Regions from separate parts of the Escherichia albertii genome, predicted to be linked through region 3. Evidence: predicted binding sites of a transcription regulator. Region 3 holds the regulator's gene; each other region holds the start of a gene.
The links. The regulator ArgR, encoded in region 3, controls arginine synthesis, uptake and breakdown. The targets are predictions, from matches to a motif close to ANTGAATAAAAATACANT.
Positions count from the first base shown of each region.

Region 1: a site for ArgR is predicted at 2,896-2,913, ahead of argF (ornithine carbamoyltransferase). Genes of this name have one in related genera too.
Region 2: a site for ArgR is predicted at 2,459-2,476, ahead of argC (N-acetyl-gamma-glutamyl-phosphate reductase). Genes of this name have one in related genera too.

Region 1 covers NZ_CP117568.1:3,591,538-3,596,221, reverse strand. Annotated here, with positions in the region: gene valS (valine--tRNA ligase) at 1-252, shown strand, start outside; gene PS053_RS17475 (YjgN family protein) at 299-1,486, opposite strand; gene PS053_RS17470 (GNAT family N-acetyltransferase) at 1,679-2,182, shown strand; gene rraB (ribonuclease E inhibitor RraB) at 2,360-2,776, opposite strand; gene argF (ornithine carbamoyltransferase) at 2,939-3,943, shown strand; gene PS053_RS17455 (hypothetical protein) at 4,009-4,684, opposite strand, start outside.
Region 2 covers NZ_CP117568.1:3,226,112-3,230,795, forward strand. Annotated here, with positions in the region: gene ppc (phosphoenolpyruvate carboxylase) at 1-871, opposite strand, end outside; gene argE (acetylornithine deacetylase) at 1,260-2,411, opposite strand; gene argC (N-acetyl-gamma-glutamyl-phosphate reductase) at 2,565-3,569, shown strand; gene argB (acetylglutamate kinase) at 3,580-4,353, shown strand; gene argH (argininosuccinate lyase) at 4,413-4,684, shown strand, end outside.
Region 3 covers NZ_CP117568.1:2,390,856-2,395,539, reverse strand. Annotated here, with positions in the region: gene PS053_RS11610 (barstar family protein) at 508-780, shown strand; gene yhcN (peroxide/acid stress response protein YhcN) at 834-1,097, opposite strand; gene argR (transcriptional regulator ArgR) at 1,464-1,934, opposite strand; gene mdh (malate dehydrogenase) at 2,369-3,307, shown strand; gene degS (outer membrane-stress sensor serine endopeptidase DegS) at 3,371-4,438, opposite strand; gene degQ (serine endoprotease DegQ) at 4,528-4,684, opposite strand, start outside.

The DNA of each region.
Region 1 (4,684 bases), 1.2 Mb from region 3:
ATCGTCGACGGCGCAGAACTGCTAATCCCGATGGCGGGTCTCATCAACAAAGAAGATGAGCTGGCACGTCTGGCGAAAGAAGTGGCGAAGATTGAAGGTGAAATCAGCCGCATCGAGAACAAGTTGGCGAATGAAGGCTTTGTGTCCCGCGCGCCGGAAGCAGTTATCGCGAAAGAGCGTGAAAAGCTGGAAGGCTATGCGGAAGCAAAAGCGAAACTGATTGAGCAGCAGGCAGTTATCGCCGCGCTGTAATATTCGCTATACAAACGAAGGCCGGAGCATGCTCCGGCCTTTTTATTTAAATAAACGGAACATACAGCATAATACCGCGAGATATCCACATTAACGGACCGCTATCCTGCGGTTTGTCATCATTGGTTAACTCCAGCGAATCAAGGTCACCTTGAACGTGGGTATTGTTGGCAATCCAGCTAACCATCCACATTTTTAGCCAGGGATAAGCCAGGCCACAGGTGACTGAGGAACCTATTAATACAGCAAACATGCGCAGAAGTATACCGAACGTGGTAATGGACGAATGAAAACGGATTGTTCCATTTGCCAGCGCCAGATTATTCAGAAACAGATTGCGTAACGTGGCATAGAGATAACTGGCAAAAACAAGAATCGCGACGAAATAAAGGAAATAGGAAGCCATGATCTGCGAGTAATATTGCATAATGAGCTCGCCACCTGCATCAGTTCGTCCCAACATGCTCATCATCATTAACTGCTGGAATACTGGCGCAATCATAATACCGATCACAACAATGAACGGAACCAGGGTTAATATTGCAAGCATACATCCTTTAACACAATCTTTGACGCTTACCTTAATGGAAAATTGATGAACGCCAAATTTTGAGTTATTACCTAACAATGGCATCCATTTACTATAGGTAACACCATGAATAACGCCCAGCCCGACGACAGAAAGTAAACTTAACATCACTAAGTTAAAGAATAATCCTCCTATCGATGTCGTTACTTGCGCAATAAGATACAGAATGAACCAAAAAGCTAACGCCAACAGAACAGGCAGCCCTAACATAACCCACCATGCACGGAGCATAGAGCAGTTAAAGCCAAAGCGAATGCCATTTAGTGAGGTCATGTTCGCCTGATACTGCAGACTCTTTACTGCCATACATGGAATACCGCAGATCAAGAGCGCAAACAGGAGTCCCCCCAGCGCAAAGTGTTGACTTGAAAAACAAAAAACACTTAGAAAATAAACCACCATAAGGAATAAAAAACTAATAAAAATAGCACCTCCAGTACCTTTATAACTAAAGGATTGCCCCTTGAGCGTCACGTGTTGATAAATATAACGATGGCATTTCACCAATGCCCATGGCCCATAGATACCCAGAGTAATAATTGTCAGTAAAAAATTCACAAGACAAATAAGAAAATACTCACCACCTTTACCGGTGAATACAAATGAGTGACGAGAGTTATCTTTCCCGATGGTTACATCATTCATGAATCATATCCCTAAAATAAATTCCATTCATATAGATAATAATTCCAGCACTGTAGTACTGGTCTGTCTAGAATACGCTTTCTTAAAGAGATCTATGCTTAATATTTTCTGATTTATCTTCTTCTTGCACCACATAAGTTAGGGTGGTATTAAAGTGAGCTATAAATCATACATTTTAAATTGAGCTATGCTATGAATGTCGTCATTTCGCCCACACTCCGTTTACGCAAACTTACTGCTGCCGATAATGCAGCCATCGCCAGCGTCATCCGCCAGGTTTCTGCAGAGTATGGCCTTACCGCTGATAAAGGCTACACCGTCGCCGATCCGAATCTCGACGAGTTGTATCAAATGTATAGCCAGCCGGGTCACGCTTATTGGGTGGTTGAACATGATGGTCAAGTCGCAGGCGGTGGTGGAATTGCGCCACTAACGGGTAGTGAATCGGACATTTGCGAACTGCAAAAAATGTATTTTCTTCCAGACATTCGCGGTAAAGGGCTGGCGAAAAAACTGGCTTTAATGGCGATGGAGCAGGCGCGAGAAATGGGCTTCAAACGCTGCTATCTGGAAACAACAGCTTTTCTGACAGACGCTATTGCTCTGTATGAACATTTAGGTTTTCAACATATCGACTACGCGCTTGGCTGTACGGGCCATGTGGATTGTGAAGTGCGGATGCTGCGCAAACTCTAAAAAAATGCCCGCCAGTTCATACTATCGGGCATCCGATCAATAACAATGTACTTTTTGTGTATGCCGGATGCGGCGTGAACGTCTTATCCGGCATACAAATTCAATAGATTGCAGGAACCTCGTAGACCTGATAAGCGTAGCGCATCAGGTAATTTTGCATTTGTCGTCAACGCTTAATTAGTGGCGGACGCCGTCATCATCTTCGTCGACAAAATCTTCATCGTCGCCGTCTTCACCATCAGGATCTTCAAAGTAAGTCCCCCAACCGTCGTACTCAACGTCGAATTTCTCCGCCAGTGTCATCAGTTGCTCAACCTGAGCGTCAATCAGCTCGGCATTCAAAGCGCATTCGCTGAGAATGTCACAGCAAATCACGATATCGCCATCTTCTACTTCCAGCTCTTCTGGATCGGTCACTTCATAACCCAGTTTAAATGCTTCAACCGCGGCTTTTTCCAGTGTTTCCAGATCGTCTGCGGAAAGGTGGTGCTCAATGGTATATAGCGCGTCTGGATCGCTACCATCTTCCAGTAATTCTTCGATAATCAAACGCGTTTCTTCACGTTGTTCTTCCAGTTGTTCCGGGTTTGCCATGGCTTATTCCTCTTAAATGTCCTGCCGATACTCTTATTGTCACACACCACTGACATTGCCTCCACCTTTGTGACAAAGATTTATGTATCAGGCTTGCAAATGAATAATAATACATATAAAGTGAATTTTAATTCACCACAGCGTCAGCCACAGGAGGGACCTATGTCCGGGTTTTATCATAAGCATTTCCTGAAATTACTTGATTTCACGCCAGCGGAACTCAATAGCCTGCTCCAGTTAGCCGCGAAACTGAAAGCTGATAAGAAAAACGGCAAAGAAGAAGCCAAACTCACGGGTAAAAATATCGCGCTCATCTTCGAAAAAGACTCGACCCGTACTCGATGCTCTTTCGAAGTTGCCGCATATGACCAGGGTGCTCGCGTTACTTATCTCGGCCCAAGCGGCAGCCAGATTGGTCACAAAGAGTCGATTAAAGACACTGCCCGCGTGCTTGGTCGGATGTATGACGGTATTCAGTATCGCGGCTATGGTCAGGAGATTGTCGAAACGCTGGCGGAATACGCTGGTGTGCCAGTATGGAACGGCCTGACCAATGAGTTCCACCCCACGCAGCTGCTGGCGGATCTCCTCACCATGCAGGAGCATTTGCCCGGCAAAGCATTCAACGAAATGACGCTGGTCTATGCAGGTGACGCGCGTAACAACATGGGCAACTCAATGCTGGAAGCGGCGGCGCTGACTGGCCTGGATCTGCGGCTGGTCGCCCCGCAAGCGTGCTGGCCGGAAGCCTCACTGGTTACCGAATGCCGCGCGCTGGCACAGAAACATGGCGGAAATATCACCCTGACGGAAGACGTTGCGGCAGGCGTTAAAGATGCCGACTTTATCTACACGGATGTGTGGGTGTCGATGGGAGAAGCGAAAGAGAAATGGGCTGAACGCATCACGTTACTGCGTGATTATCAAGTGAATAGCAAGATGCTGCAGCTCACCGGTAACCCGCAGGTTAAATTTCTGCACTGCCTGCCCGCCTTTCATGACGATCAAACAACGCAGGGCAAAAAGATGGCTGAAGAATTTGGTCTGCATGGTGGAATGGAAGTCACTGATGAAGTTTTTGAATCCGCCGCCAGTATTGTCTTTGATCAGGCGGAAAACCGTATGCATACCATCAAAGCAGTCATGGTCGCGACGCTCAGCAAATAATGGATATGACGATGCCGGGAAATACAACGTTATCCCGGCATCACATTATTCCAGACAATGATAATTTATTTCTTCCATCCATATTTTTGTATTGTATCTCTTAAATTTTCTGGGTAATTAAATGCATTCAACTGCTCTTCATCAATAAACATTGATATATCACAATTTGATTTTAAAATGGTCAACATAAGGCACTTTCTGAGTGTTAACTCATCAAGTGAAAGCTGGTTAAAAAATTGCCAATAATGCGATTGATTTTGTATACCAGTTTTATTTTTCTCTAAATCATCTATATGAATTTCTATTTTATCCAGTTCGCTCTTACAGAGTTGATACTGCTCAAGCAAATGAGGAAAATACCAGGAAAACATATTAGAATTATTGATAAAAAAATCATTTAAAAAAATTCCATTCGTCAATACAGAGGCAGGTATTGTTTTAAACAGTGACTTAGCATTATTAAAATAAACTTGTATTAAATTAAATTTCTCTTGAGAACTTAACTCAAAGACATCAATATTCTTAATGACTTCACCCCAAATAAGATCATGTATTGACTCATTATTTCTATACGCATCCTTACTTAGAATTGAAAGCAATAACCCAGCTATTTTAGGCTGCTCACGACCACAATCAATTTTATTAACCATTTCGCATGCATATTTTATTTTTGATTCATCATTCATGTATTTCAGACTTTTATTAAAACACCACTCCAGTATCTTTACGTCATTAATATAT
Region 2 (4,684 bases), 840 kb from region 3:
ACAGTTCAGAAACCAGAACCTGAATATCTTTCAGGAACAGATCGGTCGCTTTCCAGCGGCTGAGCAACAAAACGTGTCGGGTGATATCCGCGGTAACGTTCGGGTTACCGTCACGGTCGCCGCCCATCCACGAAGTAAAACGGACTGGAACAAATTCCACTGGCAGTTTGTAGCCGAGATTCTCTTCCAGTTGTTCGTTCAGTTCGCGCAGATAATTCGGCACGCCTTGCCACAGGCTGTTTTCCACCACGGCAAAGCCCCATTTGGCTTCATCTACCGGGCTTGGGCGCTGTTTACGGATTTCATCGGTATGCCAGGACTGAGCGATCAACTGACGCAGGCGGCGCATCAGTTGGTTTCGCTCGTAGTCAGCGATGTCTTTGTTATCGAGCTGTTTCAAACAGGTGTTCACTTCCACCATTTTGTGGATCAGCGTACGACGGGTAATTTCGGTCGGGTGCGCGGTCAGAACCAGTTCCAGCGACAGCGATTCCACCGCTTTTTTGATCGTAGCAGCGTCAAGGTCTGGCTGGTTTTTCAGTTTACGCAGGGTGCGGGCAATGACTTCCGGGTTGCTGGCAGCCTCGCCTTTCGGCGAAATGCTATGATATTGCTCAGCGGTGTTGGCCAGATTCAGAAACTGACTAAACGCACGTGCAACGGGCAGCAGCTCGTCGTTCGACAAATTTTGTAAGGTGGTGAGTAACTCCTGGCGGTTAGCATCATTGCCAGCGCGTGAAGATTTGGACAACTTACGGATAGTTTCTACGCGTTCAAGAATGTGTTCGCCCAACGCATCCTTGATGGTTTCTCCCAGCACTTTGCCGAGCATACTGACATTACTACGCAATGCGGAATATTGTTCGTTCATATGACCCCAGACACCCCATCTTATCGTTTGATAGCCCTGTATCCTTCACGTCGCACTGGCGCGAATATGCTCGGGCTTTGCTTTTCGTCGTCTTTTATAAAGCCACGTAAACGCGGTGACGTCAAATGCTGCGAAATCGCTTCAGCAAACGAATAAATAGCCGGAATTTACGCCATTAAATTCACAACGAATAAAATAAGCGTAACTTATGGAAATGTTAAAAAATCGCCATACATAACACCAAAGGTGTAGGTCAGATAAGTTTGGGCATCATTTGAGTCACTGTAGGCCGGATAAGATGCGCAAGCATCGCATCCGACATGATTTGTAGCACCGGAGCTTCGCAACAGTGCCGGATGCGGCGTGACCGCCTTATCCGGCCCGAGTTTTAATGCCAGCAGAAATGATGAATTACCTGAGTGATCAGCTCACGGGTGGGCTTGATAAAACGTGTTTCCAGATATTCATCAGGCTGATGAGCTTGATTGATTGAGCCGGGGCCTAATACCAGCGTCGGGCATAACGTCTGAATAAAAGGCGCTTCGGTACAATAGTTCACCACTTCGGTCTGCGCGCCGAGCAATTTCTCAACCACTTCAACCAGTTGATGGTTCGGCGGGCATTCATAGCCAGGGATCGGCGGATGTAACTCTTCGACCGTCAGACGACCCGGCCAGCGTTCGCTCACTGGCGCCAGCGCGTCGTTGAGTAATCCATTCAGCTCATTGAGTGTCATGCCCGGCAGCGGACGAATATCCATATGTAACTCACAGCAGGCACAGATACGGTTAGACGCGTCGCCACCATGAATATGCCCGAGGTTGAGTGTGGGATATGGCACGGTAAACGCTTCGTAGTGATAGCGTTCTTTCAGATTATCGCGCAATTGCAAAATATGACCGATGGCGTCGTGCATCAGTTCGATAGCATTAACTCCGCGCGACGGATCGCTGGAGTGCCCAGACTGGCCCATGATTCGGATGGCATTGGAGATGTGACCTTTATGTGCGCGTACCGGTTGTAGCGATGTTGGTTCGCCAATGATGGCGCAGTCAGGACGCAGAGCGGTGGTTTCGGCAAAATAGCGCGCCCCAGCCATGCTGGTTTCTTCATCGGCGGTTGCCAGAATATAGAGCGGTTTTTTCAGTTTTGTGACGTCGACATCGCGTAATGCATCAAGGATAAACGCAAAGAACCCTTTCATATCGGCGGTGCCTAAGCCGTAAAGTTTGCCCTCATGCTCTGTCAGCGTAAACGGATCGCGCGTCCAGCGCCCATCATCAAACGGCACGGTATCGGTATGGCCTGCCAACAGTAAGCCGCCAGCGCCCTGCCCGCAACTGGCCAGCATATTAAACTTATTGCGCGTCTCTGGCACGGGCTGGACTTCCACATTGAAGCCCAAATCTTTAAACCAACCCGCCAGCAGAGTGATTAAATCTGCATTGCTTTGATCGAGCGCCTCTTCCGTAGCGCTTATTGAAGGTGTGGCAATCAGGGCGCGGTAAATCTCGATAAATGGCGGTAATTTGTTTTTCATTGTTGACACACCTCTGGTCATGATAGTATCAATATTCATGCAGTAATTATGAATAAAAATACACTAACGTTGAGCGTAATAAAACCCACCAGCCGTAAGGTGAATGTTTTACGTTTAACCAGGCAACCAGACATAAGAAGGTGAATAGCCCCGATGTTGAATACGCTGATTGTGGGGGCCAGCGGTTACGCTGGCGCAGAGTTAGTGGCCTATGTAAATCGCCATCCGCATATGAACATAACCGCTTTGACGGTTTCTACGCAAAGCAATGATGCGGGAAAGTTAATCTCCGATTTGCATCCGCAGCTCAAAGGCATCGTTGATCTGCCGTTGCAGCCGATGTCGGATATCAGCGAGTTTAGTCCAGGGGTGGACGTGGTGTTTCTCGCCACCGCCCATGAAGTTAGCCACGATTTAGCACCGCAATTTCTTGAAGCTGGCTGTGTGGTGTTCGACCTTTCCGGCGCGTTTCGTGTTAACGATGTCGCCTTCTACGAAAAATATTACGGCTTTACCCATCAATACCCGGAACTGTTGGAACAAGCAGCTTATGGTCTGGCGGAGTGGTGCGGAAATAAATTAAAAGACGCAAATTTGATCGCGGTGCCGGGTTGTTATCCCACAGCGGCACAGTTGGCGCTGAAACCGTTGATTGACGCCGATCTCCTCGACCTCACTCAGTGGCCGGTCATCAACGCCACCAGCGGTGTGAGCGGGGCAGGACGTAAGGCGTCGATTTCAAATAGCTTTTGTGAAGTCAGCCTGCAACCTTACGGTGTCTTTACCCATCGCCATCAGCCTGAGATTGCCACACACCTCGGCGCCGACGTGATTTTCACTCCACATTTGGGCAATTTCCCGCGCGGTATTCTCGAAACCATTACCTGTCGCCTTAAGCCTGGCGTAAACCAGGCGCAAGTGGCGCAAGCGTTGCAGCAGGCGTATGCCCATAAACCGTTGGTACGGTTGTATGACAAAGGCGTTCCGGCGCTGAAAAACGTCATAGGGCTGCCGTTCTGCGATATCGGGTTTGCCGTTCAGGATGAGCATCTGATTATCGTGGCGACCGAAGATAATTTATTAAAAGGTGCGGCGGCACAGGCTATCCAGTGCGCCAACATTCGTTTCGGCTATGCGGAAACGCAGTCTCTTATTTAAGGATGCAAAGATGAATCCATTAATTATCAAACTGGGCGGCGTACTGCTGGATAGCGAAGAAGCGCTGGAACGTCTGTTTAGTGCACTGGTGAATTATCGTAAGTCACATCAGCGTCCGCTGGTCATTGTCCACGGCGGCGGCTGCGTGGTGGATGAGCTGATGAAAGGGCTGAATCTGCCGGTGAAAAAGAAAAATGGCCTGCGGGTGACGCCTGCGGATCAGATAGACATTATCACCGGGGCGCTGGCGGGAACGGCAAATAAAACTCTGCTGGCGTGGGCGAAGAAACACCAGATTGCTGCTGTAGGCTTGTTTCTCGGTGACGGCGATAGTGTAAAAGTGACCCAGCTCGATGAAGAGTTAGGCCATGTTGGACTGGCGCAGCCAGGTTCACCTAAGCTCATCAACACATTGCTGGAAAACGGTTATCTGCCGGTGGTGAGTTCTATTGGCGTGACCGACGAAGGGCAACTGATGAACGTCAATGCTGACCAGGCGGCGACGGCGCTGGCGGCAACGCTGGGCGCGGATCTGATTTTGCTTTCTGATGTCAGCGGCATCCTCGATGGCAAAGGGCAACGTATTGCCGAGATGACGGCAGAGAAAGCGGAGCAACTGATTGAGCAGGGCATTATTACGGATGGCATGATTGTGAAAGTGAACGCGGCGCTGGATGCCGCGCGCGCGCTGGGCCGTCCGGTGGATATCGCCTCCTGGCGTCATGCGGATCAGCTTCCGGCACTGTTTAACGGTATGCCAATGGGCACGCGGATTTTAGCTTAAGTTTTGTTAGCCGGAGGCGTTGCTATCCGGTATTGCATTCAAAAGAAGGAAACAGAGTTATGGCACTTTGGGGCGGACGTTTTACCCAGGCAGCAGATCAACGGTTCAAACAATTCAATGACTCACTGCGTTTTGATTACCGTCTGGCGGAGCAGGATATTGTTGGCTCTGTGGCCTGGTCCAAAGCGTTGGTAACGGTAGGTGTGTTGACCGCAGAAGAGCAAGCGCAACTGGAAGAAGCATTGAACGTGCTGCTGGAGGAAGTTCGCGCCAGGCCACAACAAATTCTCGAAAGCGATGCTGAAGATATTCATAGCTGGGTGGAAGGCAA
Region 3 (4,684 bases):
GGTAGGCCGGATAAGGCGTTCACGCCGCATCCGGCATGAACAAAGCGCACGTTGTCAGCACTCTGAAACCGACGCCAAAAGGTGTCGGTTGATATTGCAGACAGACTCCAGATTGCCTGATGCGCTACGCTTATCAGGCCTACAAGGGAATTGCATTATATTGAATTGGCACCCCCCGGTAGGCCGGATTAAGGCGTTCACGCCGCATCCGGCATGAACAAAGCGCACGTTGTCAGCACTCTGAAGCCGACGCTAAAAGGTGTCGGTTGATATTGCAGACAGACTCCAGATTGCCTGATGCGCTACGCTTATCAGGCCTGCAAGGGAATTGCATTATATTGAATTTGCACACCCTGGTAGGCCGGATAAGGCGTTCACGCCGCATCCGGCATGAACAAAGCGCACGTTGTCAGCACTCTGAAACCGACGCCAAAAGCGTCGGTTTTTTCATGTCTATACTTAGCGATGATCGGCTGAACTGGCCGCGAAACGTGACGGTGGTAACAGATGAATATCTATACCTTTGATTTTGATGAGATCGAGAGTCAGGACGATTTCTATCGCGACTTTAATCAAACCTTTGGTCTGGCGAAAGAACAAGTGAGCGATCTCGACTCACTGTGGGATGTATTAATGAATGATGTCCTGCCGTTACCACTGGAGATCGAATTTGTTCATCTGGGGGAGAAAACGCGTCGGCGTTTTGGGGCGTTAATATTGCTGTTTGATGAGGCGGAAGAAGAGCTGGAAGGGCATTTGCGTTTTAATGTGCGCCATTAGCGCAAAAAAAGCCCCCGAACCGGGGGCAATATCGTCGGACAGACGGTTGGGGTTTACTTGTACAATTCTGCCGTAGCGTGCCAGGTATCACCGCTGCGAGCTTCAGTAATCTGGTAGGCCGTTGCACCTTTCTCTTCTGCTTTTTTGTTCAGCATTTCACGCATATCCATTGGAGAGGACGCTACACCGCTGACGGATACAGTACCGATTAGTTCACGATTCTGTGCCTGGGCAGCATCAATGGAGTCGGCAGCGAATGCGCCGAAAGAAAGAACAGAAAGTACACTTAATGCAGTAACAGCGGTTTTGATTTTCATGATTTTCACCTCGACATAATCTTTTAGCTGGGCCTTTGTTTCGTGACCCATATCACAAAATCAAGTATACACTAATTATTGCTCTAATTAATACCACGCTAACTGTTTCAGTTGATACTAAATGTTAAAAATATTGATTTTTATAACAGAAAAGAATTAAAAAACGAGCGGCATAAAATAAATGTTAATTATTTCAATGGCATATGGATTTTTGCAAAATGTGCGTTATCGATATTAAGTATTCACTATGTGAATAATATGTCGCGATAAAACGCACTATTCGTTAAATGAATCGCAGGGAGATGCGGAAGGCGGTTAAGAGGGAACGGCGGGATTTTCCCGCCGCCAATAGCGACGGGATAGAGATTAAAGCTCCTGGTCGAACAGCTCTAAAATCGCTTCGTACAGGTCTTTGACGCTGAAACCGTTCGCAGGGGTGGTAAAGATGGTGTCATCACCAGCAATGGTGCCGAGAATACCTTCTGCTTTACCCAGTGAGTCCAGCAGACGTGCAATCAACTGTGCCGCGCCCGGACTGGTGTGAATCACAACGACAGCATCGTTGTAGTCGATATCCAGCACCAGATTTTTCAGCGGGCTGGAAGTGGTCGGTACACCTAATTCTGCAGGCAGGCAGTAAACCATTTCCATTTTTGCGTTGCGGGTGCGTACAGCACCAAACTTCGTCAACATCCGCGAGACTTTGGACTGGTTAATATTGTCAAAACCCTGCTCCTGTAATGCGGCGACAATTTCGCCCTGGGAGCTAAATTTCTCTTCTTTAAGTAACGCTTTAAACGCTTTAACTAATTCTTCTTGCTTAGCCGAGCTTCGCATAAGTCACCCGATATGGTGGTTGATACAACATTATTGTGCATACAGATGAATTTTTATGCAAACAGTCTGCCCTGGAGAGGGCTGAAATAATGTTATGAAAGAGCGGAATTTTATCAAATTTCGTTATTGAGAAACATGCCTGTGTCACGGTGTGTAAATTTCGCTTAAAAGTAAACTGATTGTTATCAAATTGATATTGTTTTGGCTAAACGGTAGGGTATATTGTCACCACCTGTTGGAATGTTGCTCTAATGCATAAGAGGCTGTTAATTACGTAAATTAGCTTCCTGATTACGTCAATTAAATGCATAAACGCTAAACTTGCGTGACTACACATTCTTGAGAAGTGGTCATTGTAAACGACGAATTTGTGGATTAAGGTCGCGGCAGCGGAGCAACATATCTTAGTTTATCAATATAATAAGGAGTTTAGGATGAAAGTCGCAGTCCTCGGCGCTGCTGGCGGTATTGGCCAGGCGCTTGCATTACTGTTAAAAACCCAACTGCCTTCAGGTTCAGAACTCTCCCTGTATGATATCGCTCCAGTGACTCCCGGTGTGGCTGTCGACCTGAGCCATATCCCTACTGCTGTGAAAATAAAAGGTTTTTCTGGTGAAGATGCTACTCCAGCGCTGGAAGGCGCAGATGTAGTACTGATTTCTGCGGGTGTAGCGCGTAAACCGGGTATGGATCGTTCCGACCTGTTTAACGTTAACGCCGGTATTGTAAAGAATCTGGTTCAGCAAGTTGCGAAAACTTGCCCGAAAGCGTGCATTGGCATTATCACTAACCCGGTTAACACCACTGTGGCTATCGCTGCGGAAGTGCTGAAAAAAGCCGGTGTTTATGACAAAAACAAGCTGTTTGGCGTTACTACGCTGGATATTATTCGTTCCAACACCTTTGTCGCGGAACTGAAAGGTAAACAACCGGGTGATGTAGAAGTGCCGGTTATTGGCGGTCACTCTGGCGTTACTATTCTACCGCTGCTGTCACAGGTTCCTGGCGTCAGTTTTACCGAGCAGGAAGTCGCAGATCTGACCAAACGTATCCAGAACGCGGGCACGGAAGTGGTTGAAGCAAAAGCCGGTGGCGGGTCTGCAACCCTGTCGATGGGTCAGGCCGCAGCCCGTTTTGGTCTGTCTCTGGTTCGCGCATTGCAGGGCGAAAAAGGCGTTGTTGAATGTGCTTATGTTGAAGGCGATGGTCAGTACGCACGTTTCTTCTCTCAGCCGCTGTTGCTGGGTAAAAATGGCGTGGAAGAACGTAAATCTATCGGCACCCTGAGCGCATTTGAACAGAACGCGCTGGAAGGTATGCTGGATACGCTGAAGAAAGATATCGCGTTGGGCGAAGAGTTCGTTAATAAGTAATGAATTAACGAATAACAAAAAACCGGAGCACAGACTCCGGTTTTTTTGCTTTTAACGCCGATATTAATTCGTCGCTGGATATTCCTGAATAGTAACCTGCAACGTTAACTGTTTATCGTCACGCATCACCACGACTGGAATCACTGAGCCAGGGCGAATTTCTGCAACCTGATCCATTGTCTCCAGAGCCGAGATGGCGGGTTTGTTATCCACCGAGATAATCAGATCATTAACCTGAATACCTGCATTTGCCGCCGGGCCATCAGGCGACACTTCGTTAACCACGATCCCTTGCAATTGATCCATGCCGCCATTCTGCGCATGTAATGGAGCGATCTCGCGCCCACCAATGCCAATGTAGCCACGGATCACTCGTCCATCACGGATCAGTTTATCCATAATTTTGGTCGCTAACTGGAAGGGGATGGCAAAACCGATCCCTTCCGGCGTTTCACCATCGTTACTCTTATCAAATGACAGCGTGTTAATACCCATCAGTTCGCCTAGCGAGTTAACCAGCGCACCGCCGGAGTTACCGTGGTTTATAGAGGCATCGGTTTGCAGAAAGTTTTGTCGCCCGGTCGGGTTCAGGCCGATTCGCCCGGTGGCACTGATAATCCCCTGGGTAATGGTCTGCCCGAGGTTGTACGGGTTACCGATCGCCAGCACCACATCGCCAATGTGCGGTACGCGGCGTGGATTGATTGGAATCGTTGGTAAGCCGCCAGTGGCGTTAATTTTCAACACTGCCAAATCGGTCAGAGAGTCCGAGCCAACCAGCAATGCTTCGAAAACCCGACCATCCTGCAAGGCGACAATGATCTGATCGGCGTCGTTGATAACGTGTTTATTGGTGATGATGTAACCGCGTTGATCCATGATTACGCCGGATCCCAATGTGCGGATCTCAAGCTGGTTGTGCGAAGTTGTGTTCAAACCGCGGTTGTAAACGTTAACCACCGCTGGCGCAGCGCGGCGAACCGCCAGATTATAACTGGCAGGCGTCTCATCGGTACTGTCGAATTGCGGTACGGAAAGCGGATTAATGTTGCGTAGCGAAGGCATCGCCACCAGCAAAATAGCGCCGACAATTAATCCGATCGCAATGGAACGTAAGAGCTTCACAAACATGATGGAGGCATCGTTAAAAAAGGGAACGGCAGCAGCATATCACGAGTCAACCGGACATCACACATTAGCCTGATGCCCGGTTTACGACATTAACGCATCAGCAGGTAGATGCTTTCATTGCCACGTATGATTTGCAAGGCGATTATGGCCGGTTTTGCCGCCAGTACTTTGCGCATTTCAGCAATTGAGTTAACTCGATCGCGGTTGACGCCAATGATTATATCGTCTTTTTGTAAACCTGCCTGA